DNA from 2 places in the Jannaschia sp. L-14R genome. Region 2 is predicted to be linked to the other one. Evidence: riboswitches for the same ligand, from Rfam matches in the RefSeq annotation. Region 2 holds a riboswitch; the other holds the start of a gene.
What was found. Region 2 has a riboswitch for thiamine pyrophosphate ahead of thiD (bifunctional hydroxymethylpyrimidine kinase/phosphomethylpyrimidine kinase). Riboswitches for the same ligand answer to the same signal wherever they lie in the genome.
Positions count from the first base shown of each region.

Region 1: it holds a riboswitch for thiamine pyrophosphate, as region 2 does, so the genes downstream of both, AC13C2_RS15865 (thiamine ABC transporter substrate-binding protein) here and thiD (bifunctional hydroxymethylpyrimidine kinase/phosphomethylpyrimidine kinase) in region 2, are expected to answer to the same signal.

Region 1 is NZ_JBSXNP010000011.1:627,655-636,864, forward strand. It holds gene AC13C2_RS15855 (DMT family transporter) at 1-515, shown strand, start outside; gene aroC (chorismate synthase) at 512-1,615, opposite strand; TPP riboswitch at 1,907-2,005, shown strand; gene AC13C2_RS15865 (thiamine ABC transporter substrate-binding protein) at 2,040-3,017, shown strand; gene AC13C2_RS15870 (thiamine/thiamine pyrophosphate ABC transporter permease ThiP) at 3,023-4,552, shown strand; gene AC13C2_RS15875 (thiamine ABC transporter ATP-binding protein) at 4,545-5,237, shown strand; gene AC13C2_RS15880 (c-type cytochrome) at 5,241-5,681, opposite strand; gene idi (isopentenyl-diphosphate Delta-isomerase) at 6,016-6,591, shown strand; gene hslV (ATP-dependent protease subunit HslV) at 6,661-7,218, shown strand; gene hslU (ATP-dependent protease ATPase subunit HslU) at 7,376-8,674, shown strand; gene AC13C2_RS15900 (MFS transporter) at 8,688-9,210, shown strand, end outside.
Region 2 is NZ_JBSXNP010000011.1:305,141-314,350, reverse strand. It holds gene AC13C2_RS14280 (ABC transporter permease) at 1-420, opposite strand, end outside; gene AC13C2_RS14275 (ABC transporter ATP-binding protein) at 417-1,142, opposite strand; gene tenA (thiaminase II) at 1,139-1,810, opposite strand; gene AC13C2_RS14265 (ABC transporter substrate-binding protein) at 1,807-2,742, opposite strand; gene AC13C2_RS14260 (HesA/MoeB/ThiF family protein) at 2,742-3,722, opposite strand; gene AC13C2_RS14255 (thiamine phosphate synthase) at 3,719-4,315, opposite strand; gene AC13C2_RS14250 (thiazole synthase) at 4,312-5,082, opposite strand; gene thiS (sulfur carrier protein ThiS) at 5,084-5,281, opposite strand; gene AC13C2_RS14240 (FAD-dependent oxidoreductase) at 5,265-6,242, opposite strand; gene thiD (bifunctional hydroxymethylpyrimidine kinase/phosphomethylpyrimidine kinase) at 6,239-7,042, opposite strand; TPP riboswitch at 7,098-7,198, opposite strand; partial or broken gene AC13C2_RS14230 (hypothetical protein) at 7,563-7,709, shown strand; gene AC13C2_RS14225 (GlcG/HbpS family heme-binding protein) at 7,775-8,200, opposite strand; gene AC13C2_RS14220 (CaiB/BaiF CoA transferase family protein) at 8,277-9,210, opposite strand, start outside.

The sequences.
Region 1 (9,210 bases), 320 kb from region 2:
GCCTGCTGGGTGTCGCGGGCCTGCTGGCCGGAACGTTCGGCGTCCTTCTCATCATGGGGACACGGTTGCAGGGCGGGGCCGATCTGACCGGAATTGCCATGGGTCTCTTGGCCGTGATCGCGTTAACCATCGCCACGCTATCGGTGCGCGGCGCATCCGGAGGGGGCAATCTGTTGATGGTGGTCGGCCTCCAGATGCTGGTCGGGGCGTCCGCACTCCTGCCTGTCGGTCTTGTTCTGGAAACCTGGGATGTCATCTGGACCCCCCGTCTGATCGCGGCGTTCGCCTATACCACGCTGATCCCCGGCCTGGCCGCCACCTGGATCTGGTTCCTTCTGGTCGCACGCATCGGCGCAACACCTGCCGCGACGTTCCACTTCCTCAATCCGTTCTTCGGCGTCGTCATCGCCTGGGCTCTTCTGGGCGAACGGCTGGGACCATTAGATATCGTCGGCGTCGTGATCGTGACCTTCGGGATACTGGCGGTACAGCTCAGCCGCCTGAAACGGGCCTAACCGATCACCCCGCCCGCACCGCCGACCTGACCGCGGTGCAGCAGAAAGTGATCCAGCACGACGCAGGCCATCATCGCCTCACCAACCGGCACGGCACGGATACCGACGCAGGGGTCGTGGCGGCCCTTGGTGACGATGGTGGTATCTTCACCGGACTTGGTGATCGTGCGCCGTTCCGACAGGATGGACGAGGTCGGCTTGACCGCGAACCGCACCACAACGTCCTGGCCGGTGCTGATGCCGCCCAGAATTCCGCCCGAATGGTTCGACGAATAAACCGGGCCGTCAGGTCCCATTGAAATCTCGTCGGCGTTGCTCCGTCCGGTCAGGCGGGCGGCGTTCATGCCTTCGCCGATCTCGACGCCCTTGACAGCATTGATCGACATCATCGCGGCGGCCAGATCGGTGTCCAGCTTGCCATAGACCGGCGCACCCAGACCGACAGGCAACCCGCGCGCAACGCATTCGATGACCGCGCCGACCGAATTGTGATCGTCCTTACGCAGCCAATCCAGATGATCCGCGAATTCCTCTGCGGCGACGGGGTCGGGACACCAGAAGTCATTACGCCCGATCGCATCCCAGTCGAAGCGGCTGCGATCGATTTCCAGCTCACCCATCTGGACCATATACCCGGTGATCCGCACGTCCGGCAGCAGATGTCCCAGCGCCGATCGCGCCACGCCCCCGGCCGCGACGCGCGCCGCTGTCTCCCGCGCCGAAGACCGGCCGCCGCCGCGATAGTCGCGAACGCCGTATTTCTGCCAATAGGTGATGTCCGCGTGGCCGGGCCGGAATTTCTCGATGATATCGCCGTAATCCTTGGACCGCTGATCGGTGTTGCGGATCATCAACTGAATCGGAGTGCCGGTGCTGACGCCTTCGAACACGCCCGACAGAATCTCGACTTCATCGGCTTCCTTGCGCTGCGTCGTGTGCTTGGACTGACCCGGTTTGCGCTTGTTCAACCATTGCTGGATGCCATCTGCAGTGACTGGAATACCCGGCGGGCAGCCGTCCACCGTGGCGCCCAGCGCAGGCCCATGGCTCTCGCCCCAAGTCGTGACGCGAAACAGGTGACCGAAGGTGTTCATCGACATGGGTGGACCTCGTAGCTGCAAGATCGCCTAGCTCATGGAGGATGACAGGGCAATCAGCCTGGCGTCTCGAAAAGGCTTCTTGTTGTCCGCTTCGCGGGACTTCTGCGTTTCCGCCAATGACCGGTTGCTGGAGCCGGTGAAATCCGGTCACGAATGTGTTCGCCCGCCCGCTTGCCGCGGAAATTGGCCGTAAGGTGCGATCCGATACGGGCGAAGCAGATCACCCGTGGATCACCCGTGGATCACCCCTGAAATCCTTCACTGGACCCCACAGGGCAAGGGCGCTATCCAGAACCCACCTCGGGGGGCCTTCACCGGCTGAGATGCGCATGCGGACCCGTTGAACCTGAACCGGTTAAGACCGGCGGAGGGAAGGTGCGATTTCTCATGCTCCTACCCCCGTCCGTCGCCATGGGAGTGAGAGATGAAACTGACCACCACCATCGCTGCGGGCCTGAGCCTGTTGACGGCTGCCGCCACTGCGGAACCGCTGACGATCTATGCCCCTGACTACTTTGCCAGCGAGTGGGGCCCCGGCCCAGCTATCAAACAAGCTTTTGAGACCAAGTGCGGCTGCGAAATCGAATATGTTACCGGCGATTTGCTGCCGCGCTTGCGTCTGGAGGGTGATGCGACACGCGCCGACGTCGTGATCGGACTGAATACCGATGACGCCGAACGCGCACGCCAGACCGGGCTGTTCGCGCCGCATAACGTCATGATCGACGGGCTGACCATGCCGGTCGACTGGACGGACGATACGTTCCTTCCTTTCAACTGGGGGCACACCGCCTTCGTTTACGACGCCACGAAAATGGATGCTCCCGCTAGTTTTCAGGCTTTGCTGGACGCCCCGGATACGTTGCGGATTGCTATTCAGGACCCGCGTACCAGCGTTTCCGGACTGGCCCTTGCCCTGTGGATTCACAAGGTGTTCGGCAACGATGCCGAAGCCGCCTGGGCAAGGCTGGCCCCCAAGATCGTGACCGTCACCAAGGGGTGGTCCGAAGCCTATGGCATGTTCACCGAAGGCGAGGTCGACATGGTTCTCAGCTATACGACCAGCCCGGCCTACCATATCATTGCCGAAGGGGATGAAACCAAGAAGGCCGCGATCTTCCCCGAGGGTCACTACGTCATGGTGGAAACCGCCGCGCAACTGGCCATGACCGATCAACCCGATTTGGCGCAGGCTTTCATGGATTTCATCCTGACCGAAGACTTCCAGAGCATCATTCCCGAAGGCAACTGGTCCCTGCCCGCCAAGCTGGACCCGGCCAAGATGCCCGCAGGTTTCGCCAATCTGCCCCTGCCCGACGTCGCCCTGATTTACGATTCCGCCGAGGCCGAAGCTCTGCGCGATATCGTCGTGGCCGAGTTCGAGGCCGGTCTGGGACGCTGATTCAAATGGGCGCCCGCCTCGGATTGATCGCCGCGATCATCGTCGCGGGTGCCCTTTTGCTGCCGCTGAGCGCGGTCGCCTGGCGGGCCGAAGGCTGGGGCGGCCTCGACCCGTCGGACTGGGGCGCGCTGTGGTTTACGTTGTGGCAGGCCGCCTTGTCCGCCGGTATCTCGGTCCTGCTGGCCGTGCCCGTTGCCCGCGCACTGGCGCGTCGTCGCTTTATCGGGCGCGGCATGGTCATCCTGTTGCTGGGCGCACCGTTCATCCTGCCGGTGATTGTCGCAGTCCTGGGACTTATCGCGGTTTTCGGACGATCCGGCATCGTGAACACGGCCTTGGGCTGGATCGGCGTTGAAACAGTCTCTATCTATGGTTGGCAGGGCGTTATCCTGGCCCATGTCTTCTTCAACGTGCCGCTTGCCACCCGCCTGATCCTGCAAGGCTGGCTGTCGATACCGGGCGAGCGGTTGCGGCTGGCCGCATCGCTGGACTTCACGGCTACCGATACGTTCCGCCGTCTGGAATGGCCAATGTTGCGGGCCGTCGTTCCGGGCATCTTCCTCGTGATCTTCCTGATCAGCACGACATCTTTCGCAGTTGCGCTTGCCCTCGGCGGCGGCCCGCGCGCAACGACTGTGGAACTGGCGATCTATCAGGCTTTTCGCTTCGATTTCGACCTGTCCCGCGCTGCCCTCCTGGGTGCCGTGCAGCTGGTCATCGGGGGCACTGCCGCCCTTGTATCGCTCCGCCTGACGCTGCCCTCCGGGTTCGGTGCCGGGTTGGACCGGGCCATCCCCCGCTGGGACAGTCGAGGACTTGGCCTGCGCGCACAGGACATTGCCGTCATCGCTTTGGCCTGCATGTTCCTTCTCGTGCCCATGATCCTGGTTCTGGGCGAAGGGGTGTTGAACCTGACCGGCCTGAGCGCAGGTGTCTGGGCCGCAGCACTGCGGTCCCTGATCGTGGCACTGGTTGCAGCCGCATCGACCCTGACTCTGGCATTTTTCATGTCCAAAGCCATTGTCGACCTGCCTCGGGGGGGGTGGATCGAAGTGGTCGGGACACTTTCCATCGCAGCGTCGCCTCTGGTTCTGGGCACCGGTCTCTATATTCTTCTGCTGCCGTGGATAAACCCAGTGTCATTGGCCTTGCCGGTGACGACCTTCGTGAACACAATTTTCGCCCTGCCATTCGCCCTTCGCGCCCTGATCCCCGCGATGCGGAACCTGCGTGACGATTACGGACGCCTGTCGGAATCGTTGGGAATTGCGGGGCTGACCTGGGTGCGTCTTGTTGCCATCCCGCGCCTGCGGCGGCCTGCGGGCTTTGCCGCTGGGCTGACAGCGGCGCTGGCGGCGGGTGACCTGGGGGTGATCGCTCTGTTTGCTTCGCCCGATCAGGCGACTTTGCCGCTGGTGTTGTATCAACTGATGGGGGCCTATCGGATGGACGACGCCAAGGCGGCCGCCCTCCTTCTTGTGCTGTTGTCTCTCGGATTGTTCTGGCTGTTCGAACGCGGGGGGCGCCGTGCTTAAACTTGACCAGATCCGTCTCGAACAAGGGGAATTTCAGCTTTTTGCGGATACTGTCTTCGACGAAGGCGGCATCACCGCGCTCATGGGTGCAAGCGGATCGGGAAAGTCCACGTTGCTGGCTGCCATCGCCGGATTTCTGCCCCCCGCCTCCGGTCGTATCACGGTCGACGGGAAGGACATCACCGATCTGCCGCCCGGAGAGCGCCCCCTCTCGCTGCTGTTTCAGGATCAGAACCTGTTTCCGCACCTGAGCGTCGCGCAAAACGTCGGGCTGGGCCTGCGTCCGGATCTGCGGCTGACATCCGACCAGAAAATCGCCCGTGATTCGGTTCTGGAGCGTGTCGGCCTGACCGGCATGGGCAACCGTCTGCCCCGCGATCTGTCGGGCGGACAGCAAAGCCGCGCGGCACTGGCCCGTGCCCTGCTGAGAGGTCGGCCCTGGCTTTTGCTGGACGAGCCGTTTTCAGCACTTGGCCCGGCGTTGCGGTCCGAGATGCTGACGCTGCTGCGCGATACGGCAAAGTCCGAAGGACTGTCGGTTCTGATGGTCACCCACGCGCCGGAAGACGCGCGGATGATTGCCGACCGGACAGCCCTGATTTCGGACGGTGTGCTGGAGCCGCCGGTCGCGACCGGAGCATTGTTCGACGACCCTACGCCTGCGTTGCGCGCCTATCTGGGGTAACGGTTACTGATCCGAGAACTGTGCCAGAAACGCATAGAGGTTCAGTGCATCTTCTTCCTTGCGAACCTTGTAGCTCATCTTGGATCGGCCCGAAGTCTCGCCCGTGACTTCCCGGAGATAATTCGTCGGGTCCATGACGTAGGCCATGAAACTGGATTCATCGTAGATCATTCCGGCTTCGCCTGCGGCCACCATCAGGTCGGAGTACCGGAAGTCTTCGACAGACCCGGCCTCGCGTCCCACGACGTCAAACAGATTCGGCCCGGTTTTCGCGGCGCGACCCGCGAGCACTTCGCCATCTGCATTCTGAACCACGTGGCACGACTGGCACTGGCGGAACGCCTTTTCGCCCTCGGCGGCATCGCCGGTCGCGGTAAGATGGGCGTCGGCCAGCGCGGGACCGGCGAAAAGAATCGCTGCGATCATGTAAAGGCTCTGTTTCATTCGGCACTCCCGTGGGTTCTGCGGATATAGTCGTTCACCTAGATGAACACTCAGAGCCGCTGATCGGCAACACAATTCTCTGTCAGATATGGCAGTTCGCCTGTGTCAGATCGTCCCGGCGCGGCCATTCCCAGCCTTTCATGCCCACTTGGTGGAGAAGACTGTCAATGTATGCGAACGGACAAACCGTTATTTTACCACCCACCGCCCTTGTCGACAGACGGCTGACAGAGGTGCTGGGCCTCTGCCCTCAGACCCATTATGCAGGACATCGTGCGCTCTGTCTTCTGGGCCGACGCCCGATGACTCCGATGGGACCAGCCGCAGAGGCCTCATGACTCCTACGACCCTCACTCCGGATGCCGGTGCCCAGACCATGATCCCCGCTTGGGTGAACGGCAAATTGACACCTGTGGAAAAACTGGCGGCGCATCGGCAAGGATTACGCCACAAGGCCGTCTCGGTCTTTGTCGTCGCCAATGGCCATCTGTTGATCCAGCGCCGCGCGGCAGGAAAATACCATACCCCCGGCCTGTGGGCGAACACCTGCTGCACCCATCCGCAATGGAACGAAGCTTCCGCTGCCTGCGCCTCCCGGCGTCTGACCGAGGAGTTGGGGATTACAGGGCTGACCCTGTCTCCACGACCGGCGATTGAATACCGCGCCGATGTGGGGGGCGGCATGATCGAACATGAGGTCGCCGAAATCTTCGTCGCCCGAACCGATCAGGCCCTGACCATCCAGCCGAACCCGGAAGAGGTTCAGGCGACCCGATGGGCCGAACTCTCCAGTCTGACGAGCGAAATCGAGGCCCGCCCGGATATTTTCACGCCATGGCTGCGCATCTATCTGCGTGACCACCACGCCCGGATTTTCGGAAATGCGGACAACGTCGCGACGGCGCGCTGACGTGACGCCTCTGGCATCCTGCGCCTGAGCGTCCCATATCGGGCACGTAACCGACGACGGAGCGAACAAATGGCTGACGACTTCCCCGGCTGGCACGGCACCACGATTATCGGCGTCCGCAAGGCGGGCCGCGTGGTGGTCGCGGGCGACGGACAGGTCAGTCTTGGGCAGACCGTCATCAAAGGCACTGCCCGCAAGGTGCGCCGCCTGTCGCCGGGCGGTCATAGCGTCGTCGCGGGTTTCGCCGGATCGACCGCCGATGCTTTCACCCTGTTGGAGAGGCTGGAAACCAAGCTGGAAGCCACGCCCGGACAACTGGCCCGTGCCAGCGTGGAACTTGCCAAGGACTGGCGCACGGACAAATATCTGCAGAAGCTGGAGGCGATGCTGATCGTCACCGACGGCACCGACCTGTTGATCATCACCGGAGCGGGGGATGTGCTGGAACCGGAAAATGGCGTCGCGGCCATCGGATCGGGCGGTAATTATGCCCTCGCTGCCGCCCGCGCCATGATGGATGGCGATCTGTCGGCCGAGGACGTGGCGCGCAAGGCGATGGCGATCGCGGCGGACATCTGTGTCTATACAAATGGCAACCTGACAGTGGAATCCATCGGCGGAGAGTGATCCACCCTTCGCTGAACGGGACTGCTGCATTAATGGCCGGGTTTGGCCACGCCCTGCGCGACAGACCGATTTCGCGATACCCCACTGCACCACATCGTAAGTGGCGTTGCGTTTCCGTGATGGGTCCTTAACTACATCCTCAACGAAGGAGTGACCGATGACCGACCTGACCCCGCGCGAAATCGTATCCGAACTCGACCGGTTCATCATCGGACAGAAAGATGCCAAGCGGGCCGTGTCTGTGGCGCTCCGCAATCGCTGGCGTCGCAAGCAGCTGGGCGACGATCTGCGTGACGAGGTCTATCCCAAGAACATTCTGATGATCGGCCCCACCGGCGTCGGCAAAACCGAGATCAGTCGCCGGCTTGCCAAGCTGGCGCGCGCGCCGTTCCTGAAAGTCGAAGCCACGAAATTCACCGAGGTCGGCTATGTCGGACGTGACGTGGAGCAGATCATTCGCGATCTGGTGGACGCGGCGCAGCTGATGATCCGTGAACAGATGCGCGAAGATGTGAAGGCAAAGGCGCATACCGCCGCCGAAGATCGCGTCATTTCCGCCCTGGCCGGAACCGATGCCCGCGAAGGCACACGCGAGTCGTTCCGCAAGAAATTGCGATCCGGAGAGCTGGACGACAAGGTGATCGAACTGGAGGTGGCCGATACTTCGAACCCGATGGGGATGGCGATCCCCGGTCAACCGGGCATGGATCAGATGGCGAACCTGGGCGATCTGTTCGGCAAGATGATGCAGCGCACCGTCAAGAAGCGCCTTTCCGTCGCCGCCAGCTATGACCTGCTGATCGACGAGGAGGCGGACAAGTTGCTGGACGCCGAGACAGTCACGCGCGAAGCGATCCGTGCGGTCGAACAATCGGGTATCGTCTTCATCGACGAAATCGACAAGGTCTGTGCCCGCAGCGACCAGCGCGGCGGCGACGTCAGCCGCGAAGGTGTGCAGCGTGACCTGTTGCCGTTGATCGAAGGCACGACCGTCAGCACCAAGCATGGCCCGGTCAAGACTGACCACATCCTGTTCATTGCCTCAGGCGCATTTCACATCGCCAAGCCATCAGACCTTTTGCCGGAATTGCAGGGCCGCCTGCCGATCCGCGTCGAACTCCGTGCACTGACCGAAGGCGATTTCGTGCGCATCCTGACAGAGACCGACAACGCGCTGACGCGGCAATATACCGCCCTGATGGCGACTGAAAAAGTCACAGTAACCTTCACCGACGAAGGCATCGCTGCACTGGCGCAGATCGCAGCACAGGTCAACGAGGCGGTGGAAAACATCGGCGCACGCAGGCTTTATACCGTATTGGAGCGCGTATTCGAAGAGCTGTCGTTCGACGCACCCGACACACCCGGCAAGGAAGTCACGGTCGACGCCGGGTTCGTCGAAGCGCAGTTGGGCGAACTTTCGCGGTCTACGGACCTGTCCCGATACGTGCTGTGACTGGCCCACAATCTTGAAGGGGCCTGCCGCCTACCTGCGCTTCCTGCGCGACAATGCGGCATTCCTGTCGGCCGGCGTCCTGATCTGCTTCACATCCAGCTTCGGGCAGACATACTTCATTTCGTTGTTCGCGGATGGCATCAAAGCGGACTTTGGCCTGACCGACGGCGAATGGGGGTTGGCCTATACGGTCGCCACCACAACTTCGGCGATGGCGATGGTGTTAGCGGGCGGATTGACCGACCGGCTGCGGGTACGACATCTGGCGATGTTTGCGGCGGGCGGTTTGGCACTGTCCTCTCTGGCGATGGCCAATGCGCAAAGCGTGATCGCTTTGATCGCGACGGTGCTGGCATTGCGGTTTTTCGGTCAGGGGCTGATGACTCATATTTCGGCGGTCGCCATGGCGCGGTGGTTCGTCGCGACGCGAGGCAAGGCCCTGTCGGTCGCATCGATGGGGTTTGCGCTGGGCCAAGCCATCCTGCCCATCGTGTTCGTCGCCCTGCTGGCGCTGGGCGACTGGCGCAGACTCTGGC
Region 2 (9,210 bases):
GCGCATCAGGGCGTCGAAGAAGGCGGAGGTCACCGGGAAGTAGATGATCAGAAGCGCCATCGCGACCTTGGACCAGAGCCCGTAGCCCAGCCAGAGCGTCAGGATCGGTGCCAGGGCGAAGACCGGGACCGCCTGGCTGAAGACGAGCATGGGGCGCAGCACAGAGCGCGCCAGCGCAGAAGCGACCATCAGGATCGCCGAGGTGAAGCCCAAGGCCGCGCCTAGGATGAGACCGAGCAGGACCTCGACGCCGGTAACCAGCGCGTGCTCGGCTATAAGCATTCGGCTATTCCAAAGGGTCGCGAAGACCAGATACGGGCCGGGCAGGATAAAACGGGGCAGGTCGGCGAGGGTGATGATCGCTTGCCAGACCAGAAGACCCAGAAACGCGACCGCGGCGATGTGAAAGTCTCGTCTCATTGGGCCGCCATGAGCAGTCGCAGCAGGCGACCCTGGAAGGCGAGCGTGTCGGACGCATCGTAGACACGAGGCGTCGGCCCCTCGGGCGGGGTGACGGCGGTGATGCGATCCCGCCTCATCAGCAGCACCTTGTCGCCCAACCGCGCGGCCTCGGCGGCGTCATGGGTTACGTGCAGGACGGTGCACCCGGCCAGCAACTCGGCCGCCAGATCCTGCATGAGCGCCCGCGATCTCGCGTCGAGGGCAGAAAAGGGTTCGTCCAGCAGCACGACCGGCCGGTCTTCCACCAGTGTCCTGGCCAGCGCCGCCCGTTGCCGTTGCCCGCCCGACAGGGCATGCGGCCGTTTTGTGGCATGCTCGGTAAGGCCAACACGTTCCAGCATCGCACGCGCCCGGTCCCGGTCCGGCACCTCGCCCCGAAGGCGCGCGCCAAGGGTAACGTTGGCGTTCACATCCAGCCAGGGCATCAGCAGGTCGCTTTGCGCCATCAGGGCCACGCGTCCGTCAAGGGACGCGCCGTCGCCCGTCGCCACCCCGCCGTCGAAGACGATCTCGTCGCCAAGGCCTGCGAGCAGACGCAGGATCGTCGACTTGCCCACGCCTGAGGGGCCGAGCAGGCAGGTCCATTTCCCGGCCGGAGCGTTGAGGGAGAGGGGACCGAAGATCGACACGCCGTCAATGGTCGCACGCCCCGACAAGTGCAGGGCAGGCACGGCGTTCATCCGGACAGGCCCATGCTCCAGAAGTCCACCTCGAGCCGCGTCGCCGTCTGGAAGCGGGCGCAAAGACCGGGCCAGCGGGGGCTGTCTTCGGAAGCTGCGCCCAGACGGCGGACGACCGCCGCGTCGATCAGCGCGCCCACCTCGCGGCAGCTGCGCTGGTAGTCCGCGCCGGAGTACGTCGCGATCCATTCTGCGTATGGGGTCTGCTCGGCCTCGCTCGCCAGTCGTGCGCCGATTTCGCCGTAGCCCAGCACGCAGGGGGCGAGGGCGGCCATCAGGTCGAGGAAGTCGCCGGAATGACCGGCGTCGAGGACATAGCGGGTGTAGGCAAGGTTCTGCGAAGCCTCGCGCGCCGCAAACAGCTCCGCCTCGGAAATGCCCTCAGCGGCGCAGGTCTCCACATGCAGGCGCATTTCCTCGTTCAGCAGCGCATGAACCGTGGCGGCGCAGACCCGCATCTCCTCAAGAGTCTCAGCCTTGGTCACGGCCAGTGCCCAGGCGCGAGAGAAGTGGACGAGGAAGAGGTAATCCTGCACCAGATAGCGCAGAAAGGCGTCGCGCGGGAGAGTGCCGTCCCGCATGCCCTCGACGAAGGCATGGTGGGTGTAGTCCCGCCAGATGCCGCCCGCCGCGATACGCCATAGCGCGAATGTGGTACCGTAACTCATTGTGTCCCCAGGTCGACGGCGAGGTCAGAGACGGGGCGAACCCCCTCGATCAGTCCGGCTTCGCTCAGGAAAAGCTCGAAACGGGCGTAGCGGCCCTGGTCCAGCGCCTCGGGGCGCAGGGCAAAGCGTGGGATCGTGTCGGCCCAGGCCTGTTCATTCAGTTCGTCCTGCAATTCGGTCGAGGTGTCTGAGAAGATCTTCCAGCTTTCCTGTGGGTAGTTGACGATGAACTGCGTTGCCTTCTCCGTCGCGGCAAGGAAGCGGCGGATCATATCGCCGTTCATCGTCTCGGGATTGGCGACGTAGATCAGCTCGTCATAGGTCGGAACACCTTCCTCCTCGGGGTAAAAGCACCGGCCCGGGAGACCTTCGATCTCCATCTGGTTGAGCTCGAAGTTGCGGAAGGCCCCGATAACCGCATCGACCTGTCCCGACATGAGCGCGGGCGAGAGCGACCAGTTGACGTTGACGAGTTCGATCTCGTCCATGGTAAGGCCGTTGGTCTCAAGCATCGCAGACAGCAAAGCCTCTTCGACCCCCGCCACGGAAAAGCCGACCTTGAGGCCAGCGAGATCCGCAATCTCCTCAATGGGGCCGTCTTTCAGCACCAGCAAGCAGTTGAGCGGCGTCGCGACCAGTGTGCCCACGCGAATGAGCGGCATCCCTTCGGCCACCTGAAGATGCAGCTGCGGCTGGTAGGAGATTGCAAGATCGGCGCGCCCCGCGGCGGCCATCTTGGGCGGATCGGCGGGGTCGGCGGGGGCGATCACCTCAACCTCCAGCCCAGCGTCAGCGAAGTAGCCCTGCTCCTGCGCGATGATGATGGGACCATGATCGGGGTTCACGAACCAGTCGAGCACGACGGTCATCGCGTCCTGTGCTGCGGCGGGCGTAGCTGCGAGAAGGGCGAAGGCGGTCAGTCTTGCGATCATCAGGTTTCTCCTTTTGGGTTGCCGAGAGCGACGAGGTAAATATCTCCGTCCCAGATGGTGGCGAGCCGTTCGGCGGCTTGCCACGAGCGCAGGCCCGAGCGGCAGCAGAGCACAGCGCGCTGGCCGGGGGCGGGGACGGGTTCGCCGGGGCCGATGGCCGCAACGGGGAGGCGGCGGGCGGTGGGACGCACTAACGGTGCCTCCTGCTCGGTCCGAAGGTCCACGATGAAATCTGTGTCTGCGATGTCCGACGGTGCAAGAAATCGGTGCTGTCGAGGAGGCTCTGGCGCATCGATGAATCGGAAGCCTCCGAAGCGGAAACCTCGCCCATCGAAAGTGACGAGCTGGCCCAGCGGCGACGGGTCCATTACCGCCAGCAGTGCCACCGCCATCTGCGCCTGTAGCGCCCCGACCACGCCCACGACCGGCCCCAGGACCCCGTCATCGGCGCAGGACCCCGCACGTTGTGGCAGGTCCGGAAAGACGGCCCGCAGACTTGGCATACCGCCGCAGAAGGCACCGGCATATCCCTCCATTCCAATTACTGAGGCGCTGACCAGCGGCCTGCGGACTGAGTGACAGGTATCGGACAGGATGTAACTCGCCGCGAAACTGTCGGCGCAGTCGAGCACCAGATCCACACCCTCGCAGAGCGCCTTGACATTGGCTGGATCGAGGGCCGCGATGACAGGTGCGACGTGGCAGTCCGGGTTGAGAGCGGTGACGGCGGCGGCGGCCGCCTCGGCCTTGTGGACGCCGATGTCAGTCTCGCGAAAGAGCGTCTGGCGGTGCAGGTTCGTCACCTCCACCCGGTCGGGATCGACCAGCCGGATGCGGCCGACGCCCGCGCCGCCAAGATATTGCAACACCGGAGCGGCAAGCCCACCCGCGCCCACGAGCAGCACATGTGCGTCCCGTAGGCGCGCCTGACGATCCAGCCCGAGTTCGGGGACGGCGATCTGACGGGCGTAACGGCTCATCGCGTCACCTCGATCCACTGGCGCACGCGATCCTCGGGGTCGTCGTTCAGGGTAATGTCGGTCACGGCAGAGACGATATCAGCCCCGGCTTCGAGCGCGCCCTCCGCCCGTTCGACACTCATCCCGCCGATGGCGACAAGGGGCATGTCGCCCACCAGCCGCTTCCACTCGGTCACGCGATCGAGGCCCTGCCGCTTCCACTTCATCTTCTTGAGGATCGTCGGATAGACCGGGCCAAGCGCCACGTAATCCGGGGAAATCGACAGCGCCCGGTCAAGCTCGGCGTGGTCGTGGGTGCTGATGCCGAGTTTCAGACCGGCGCGGCGGATCGCGGGCAGGTCGGCGGTGTCCAGATCCTCCTGCCCTAGATGCACCCAGTCACATTCCGCGTCAATTGCGATGCGCCAGTGGTCGTTCACCACCAGCACCGCGCCATATGCCCGGCACAGCGCCTGTGCCTGCGCGATGAACTGTCGCAGGCCGTCCTCGGGCAGATCCTTCATGCGCAGCTGCACCAGCTTCACCCCCAGCGGCAGCATCCGCTTCAGCCAATCCGGCCCGCCGAAGATCGGATAGAAACGGTCGAGGCTCATGTCAGGAACGCCTTGCCAATGACGGGGGTCGATGGCGCGGCCATATCGCGCGGCTCCATCGGGTCGGCCTCGAACGCCAGTCGCCCCGCTTCGACCGCTCGAGCGAACCCCTCGGCCATCGCCGCCGGATCGCCTGCCCTGGCGACGGCGGTGTTGAGCAGGACGGCATCATACCCCATTTCCATCGCCATCGCCGCCTGGCTGGGCAGGCCAAGCCCGGCATCCACGACCATCGGCACATCGGGAAACTGGGCGCGTAGCGTGCGCAATCCGTAGATGTTGGTCAGCCCGAGCCCGGTGCCGATCGGTGCCCCCCAGGGCATCAGCACTTCGCAGCCCGCATCCAGAAGGCGGCCCGCAAGCACCACATCTTCGGTCGTGTAGGGAAAGACCTTGAAGCCGTCCTCAGTCAGGTAGCGCGCGGCCTCCACCAGCCCGAAGGGGTCCGGCTGGAGCGTATCGGCATGGCCTATGACCTCGAGCTTGATCCAATTCGTGTCAAAAAGCTCTCGCGCCATCTGCGCTGTGGTTACGGCCTCGCGGACGGAGTGGCAGCCTGCGGTGTTGGGCAGAACTGCCACGCCGAGGTCGCTGACGATATCCCAGAAGGCCGAACCGGCCCGCTCGCCCCCCGCCTCGCGGCGGACGGAGACTGTCGCAATGCCCGCGCCGGAGCGGCGAAAGGCATCTGCCAGCACGCGCGGCGACGGATACTGCGCCGTGCCAAGCATCAGGCGCGAGTCGATCTCGGTTCCGTAAAACCGCATCTCAGCCTCCTTGCCGGGGGGTGACGATCTCGATCCGGTCGCCGTGGGCGAGCGCCGTCAGGCCGCGCAGGGCCATCGGCACGAAACTTTCGTTGACGGCGGTGGCGACCTTCGCCGCGCCATAGCCAAGTTCTTCGAGAACCATCGCGAGCGTGTCGGCCTGCACATCTGTCGAAGTACCGTTAATCGTGATCTTCATGCCAAAACTCCGGTTTGGTGCCGTCGCAGGCCGCCTCCACCGCCATCCGCGCCAGCGACGGCGCGAGCAGGAAGCCGTGGCGGAACAGGCCGTTGACGTGGATCGTGTTGCCCTGCCGTCGCAGGCGGGGCAGGTTGTCGGGGAAGGCGGGTCGCGCGTCGACACCGATTTCCACCAGCTCCGCTTCGCCGAAGGCAGGATTCAACGCGTAGGCCGCGGAGAGCAGTTCGAGGACGGAACGGACGCTGGGCCTGCGGTCATCGCTTTCGATCTGCGTCGCGCCCAGCATGAACAAACCGCCCGCGCGCGGGACGACGTAAAGCGGAAACCGCGGATGAAGGAGGCGCACGGGTCGGCTCAGGCGGATGTCGGGACAGTGCAGCACCGCCATCTCTCCTTTCACGCCGCGCAGATCCGGCAGTTTGTCGCGTGCCACAAGCCCCCGGCAGTCGAAGGTCAGGCCATCGGGACGGCCGGGCTCCGCGACGAAAGCGACACCGGCCCGGTCCAGCCTTTCGCGCAGGTGGATCAGCGCCGCGCGTGGGTCGAGATGGCCTTCGGCAGAAACGTGCAGGGCGCGGTCGAAGCGGCTGCCAAGATCCGGCTCCAGCCGGGCAAGCGCCGCGGCGTCAAGCGTTTCATGTCCATCGGTGCGTCGTGCGAAGCGATCCAGTTCCCGCCGGTCGCGACCGAGCGTCACCACGATCGTTCCCCGATGCGCGACTGCAACGCCTTGCTGCGCCCACCAGTCGGCCGCCTCCTTGCCCAGCCGGACGACCGGTTCCTCTGCCGTCTCGCCCTCGCAGAACGGCGCCAGCATCCCACCGGCCCACCACGAGCAGCTGTGCGGGCCTGGCCGGGCTGCGGGGTCGAAGACCGTTACCTCGCAGCCCCGCGCGACCAGTTCGGTCGCCACGCAAAGCCCGGCGACGCCGCCCCCCATGACGGTCGCCCGCCTCATCGCCACACCTCGTGAAAATGATGAACCGGACCATGACCGCTGCCGACGCCCAGCCCGTCCGCCGCACGGATCGCGCCGTGTAGCCAAGCCTGCGCCCGGCGAACCGCAGCCTCAAACCCGGCTCCCTTGGCCAGTTCAGCCGCGATCGCCGAGGAAAGACTGCATCCCGTCCCGTGGGTGTTGCGGGTTGTCAGCCGCGGCTGCTCCATCGCCGTTACGGCGGAGGGCGTCACCAGCCGGTCGATACAGATCGCCCCTTCCGCGTGGCCGCCCTTCATCACCACCGCTCGGGCACCAAGCGCCAGCAGCGCCTGGCCCTGCGCCACGGTCTCCTCAGCGTTGCAGGCCTCGCCGCGGCCCAGCAGGCGCGCGGCCTCGGGCAGGTTCGGAGTTAGGACGTCGGCAAAGGGCAGCAGCCTCTGGATCAGCGCCACCTCGGCCGCTTCGGTCAGCAACCTGTCCCCTGACTTCGCAACCATCACCGGATCGAGAACGACGGGACCACGATAGCCCTTGATCGCCTCGGCGACCGCGGCGACGATCTCTGGCGAGGCCAGCATCCCGATCTTGATTGCCTGCGGCGTGATGTCGTCGAGCACGGCAGCGATCTGCGCAGAGACCACGCCGGGCGAAACCGTCTCTACGGCCAGTACGCCGCGCGTGTTCTGTGCGGTGATCGCTGTGATCGCGCTGGTGCCGTAGACCCCGAGCGCCGAGAACGTCTTCAGATCGGCCTGGATGCCCGCACCTCCGCCACTGTCGGAGCCAGCTATCGTTAGTGCGGATGGGTGCGGCGTCATCGCTTCCTCTCCCCGGCCAAGGAAGGAGGAAGACAAGGCGGCAAACTTCAGCCCCGCCAGATCGCACTCCGTTTCCTACGCCGGTATTGCCCGGATCAGGTTCGATGGGTTGGCTTTCGCCTCTCAGCCCCGGAAAGGGCACCCCAACGGATTCGATCAAATCGTAGCAGCCAATTTGCAGACCCACAACTTGTGCGTGGTCGGGAAACCCCGTTTCCTGCCGGAGCGATGCGGTAAACGTTCAGACAAAGTGTCGCCGGCGCACGCGGGTTCAAATTGACAGCCGAAAACGTCGCCATGCATCTCTGCGCATCAGGGACCCCTTCACAAAACGGTCACCAAGACGTCGATATATGCACGTTCGGGCCGGTTGGGCCTTCAAAGGAGGTCAGGCTTGGGTAAAATTGACTGGCCCTTACCGGATCAGTAACATCGACGGGCCGCCCTATCCCGACATTGCTGGCATGGCGCACGCATTGATGGGTGCAAACCGTTCCGCTTGATTTAGGGATCGGACTGGCCCCATGTCCGTCATCCCGCCTTTATGCCAAACGATGGTGCATGGCTCGATCTGATGGGCGATTGGGGGTGCGGCGCGCCACTGTGCAAGCAGATCCTGGTGGATAATCCTGCAGTTCTATACGGGATTCCCGACATTCCGGAATAACCCCGCCTTGCAAGTTGCCAGGAAGAGCCAATCAATGGATGTTAGACCTTCAGATGACCTGACGGCTATCCCCCTTCGGCGACAAAGCCGGCCTTCTCGATTGCTGCGATTGCACAAGCCTCGTCATTGTCGGAACTGTCACCCGTGATACCGACAGCGCCTATGATCGCACCTTTTTGCTTGATCAGAACCCCGCCCGCAACCGGAACAAGCGAGCCTTCCGCCAAGGCGTTCATCGCCTGAATGAAGAATGGTTCAACCTTTGCTCTCTCGAACAGGGCCCTTGAACCCAAACCCATGCCAATGGCACCGCGCGCCTTCCCTTGTGCAATCTCTGGTCGCAGGTTGCTGGCACCATCCTCGCGCGCCAATGCCAAAAGGCACCCCGCGCTGTCCAGCACTGCGACGGTGAGAGGCTTCAGGCCGTTCGCCGTGCGCCATTCCAGACAATCGTTGATGATACTTTGAGCCTGTTTCAGCGTCAGTGGCACGGTGGTTTCCTTTCGCAGGTCCGGTTTCTACAAATGACACTTTGATATTAAAGTGGAAATTAAGAAAATTTATGGTTTATGCGGCGATCACGGCATTCGACCTGATCAATGCGTCAATCTTCTCGGTCTCATATCCGATCTCGGCCAGAACTTCTCGACTGTGCTGGCCCAATACAGGGGCTGCATGATCAACTTTCGCAGGTGTGCGGCTGAATTTGACCGGATGCCCGATGGTTCTGACCATGCCGACCGAGGCATGATCCACGTCAATAATCATATCGCGCGCAATCGCCTGGGGGTCATTGTGCATTTGCAGAATATCGTTGACGGGCCCGGCGGGAAGCTGTGCCTTTTCCATGCGCGCCAGCCAGTTTTCAGTAGTGTCCCGCGCCAGATAGCCGTTCAAAATCTCGATCAGGGCTGGAAGGTTCTGAATGCGGGCGGCGTTTGAATTAAACCGTGGGTCCTCGTCCAGTTCTGGCGCCGATATGACATCAAGAAACCGCAACCAGTTGCTTTGGTTCGCAGCACCAACATTGATCCAGCCATCGCTTGTCCGGAAAGCTTGATAGGGCGCGTTGAGCGGATGCGCTGAGCCGAGCGGTTCCGGTTTCATCCCCGTCGCAAAGGCAATCGCCGACTGCCAGTAGGTTTGCACGATGGCAGCTTCAAACAGGGATGTATCTACCTTTTGGCCCTTCCCCGTTTGCAACATGTTCGCATAGGCCGCCGATACGCCCATCGCCCCCAGGATACCCGCGTTGATGTCCGAGATTGGGGCGGCCACTTTCACCGGCGGTCGGCCCGGCCCCTCGCCGGTAATCGACATCAGGCCTGAAATGCCTTGTGCGATCAGGTCGAACCCACCGCGTTCGGCGTAAGGACCCGTGCGGCCAAAGCCGGATATCTCGCAATAGATCAAGCGGGGGTTTGCCGCCGCAAGATCTTCATAGGACAGACCCAGTTTCTCCATCGTGCCCAAGCGATAGTTCTCAACCACCACGTCCGCT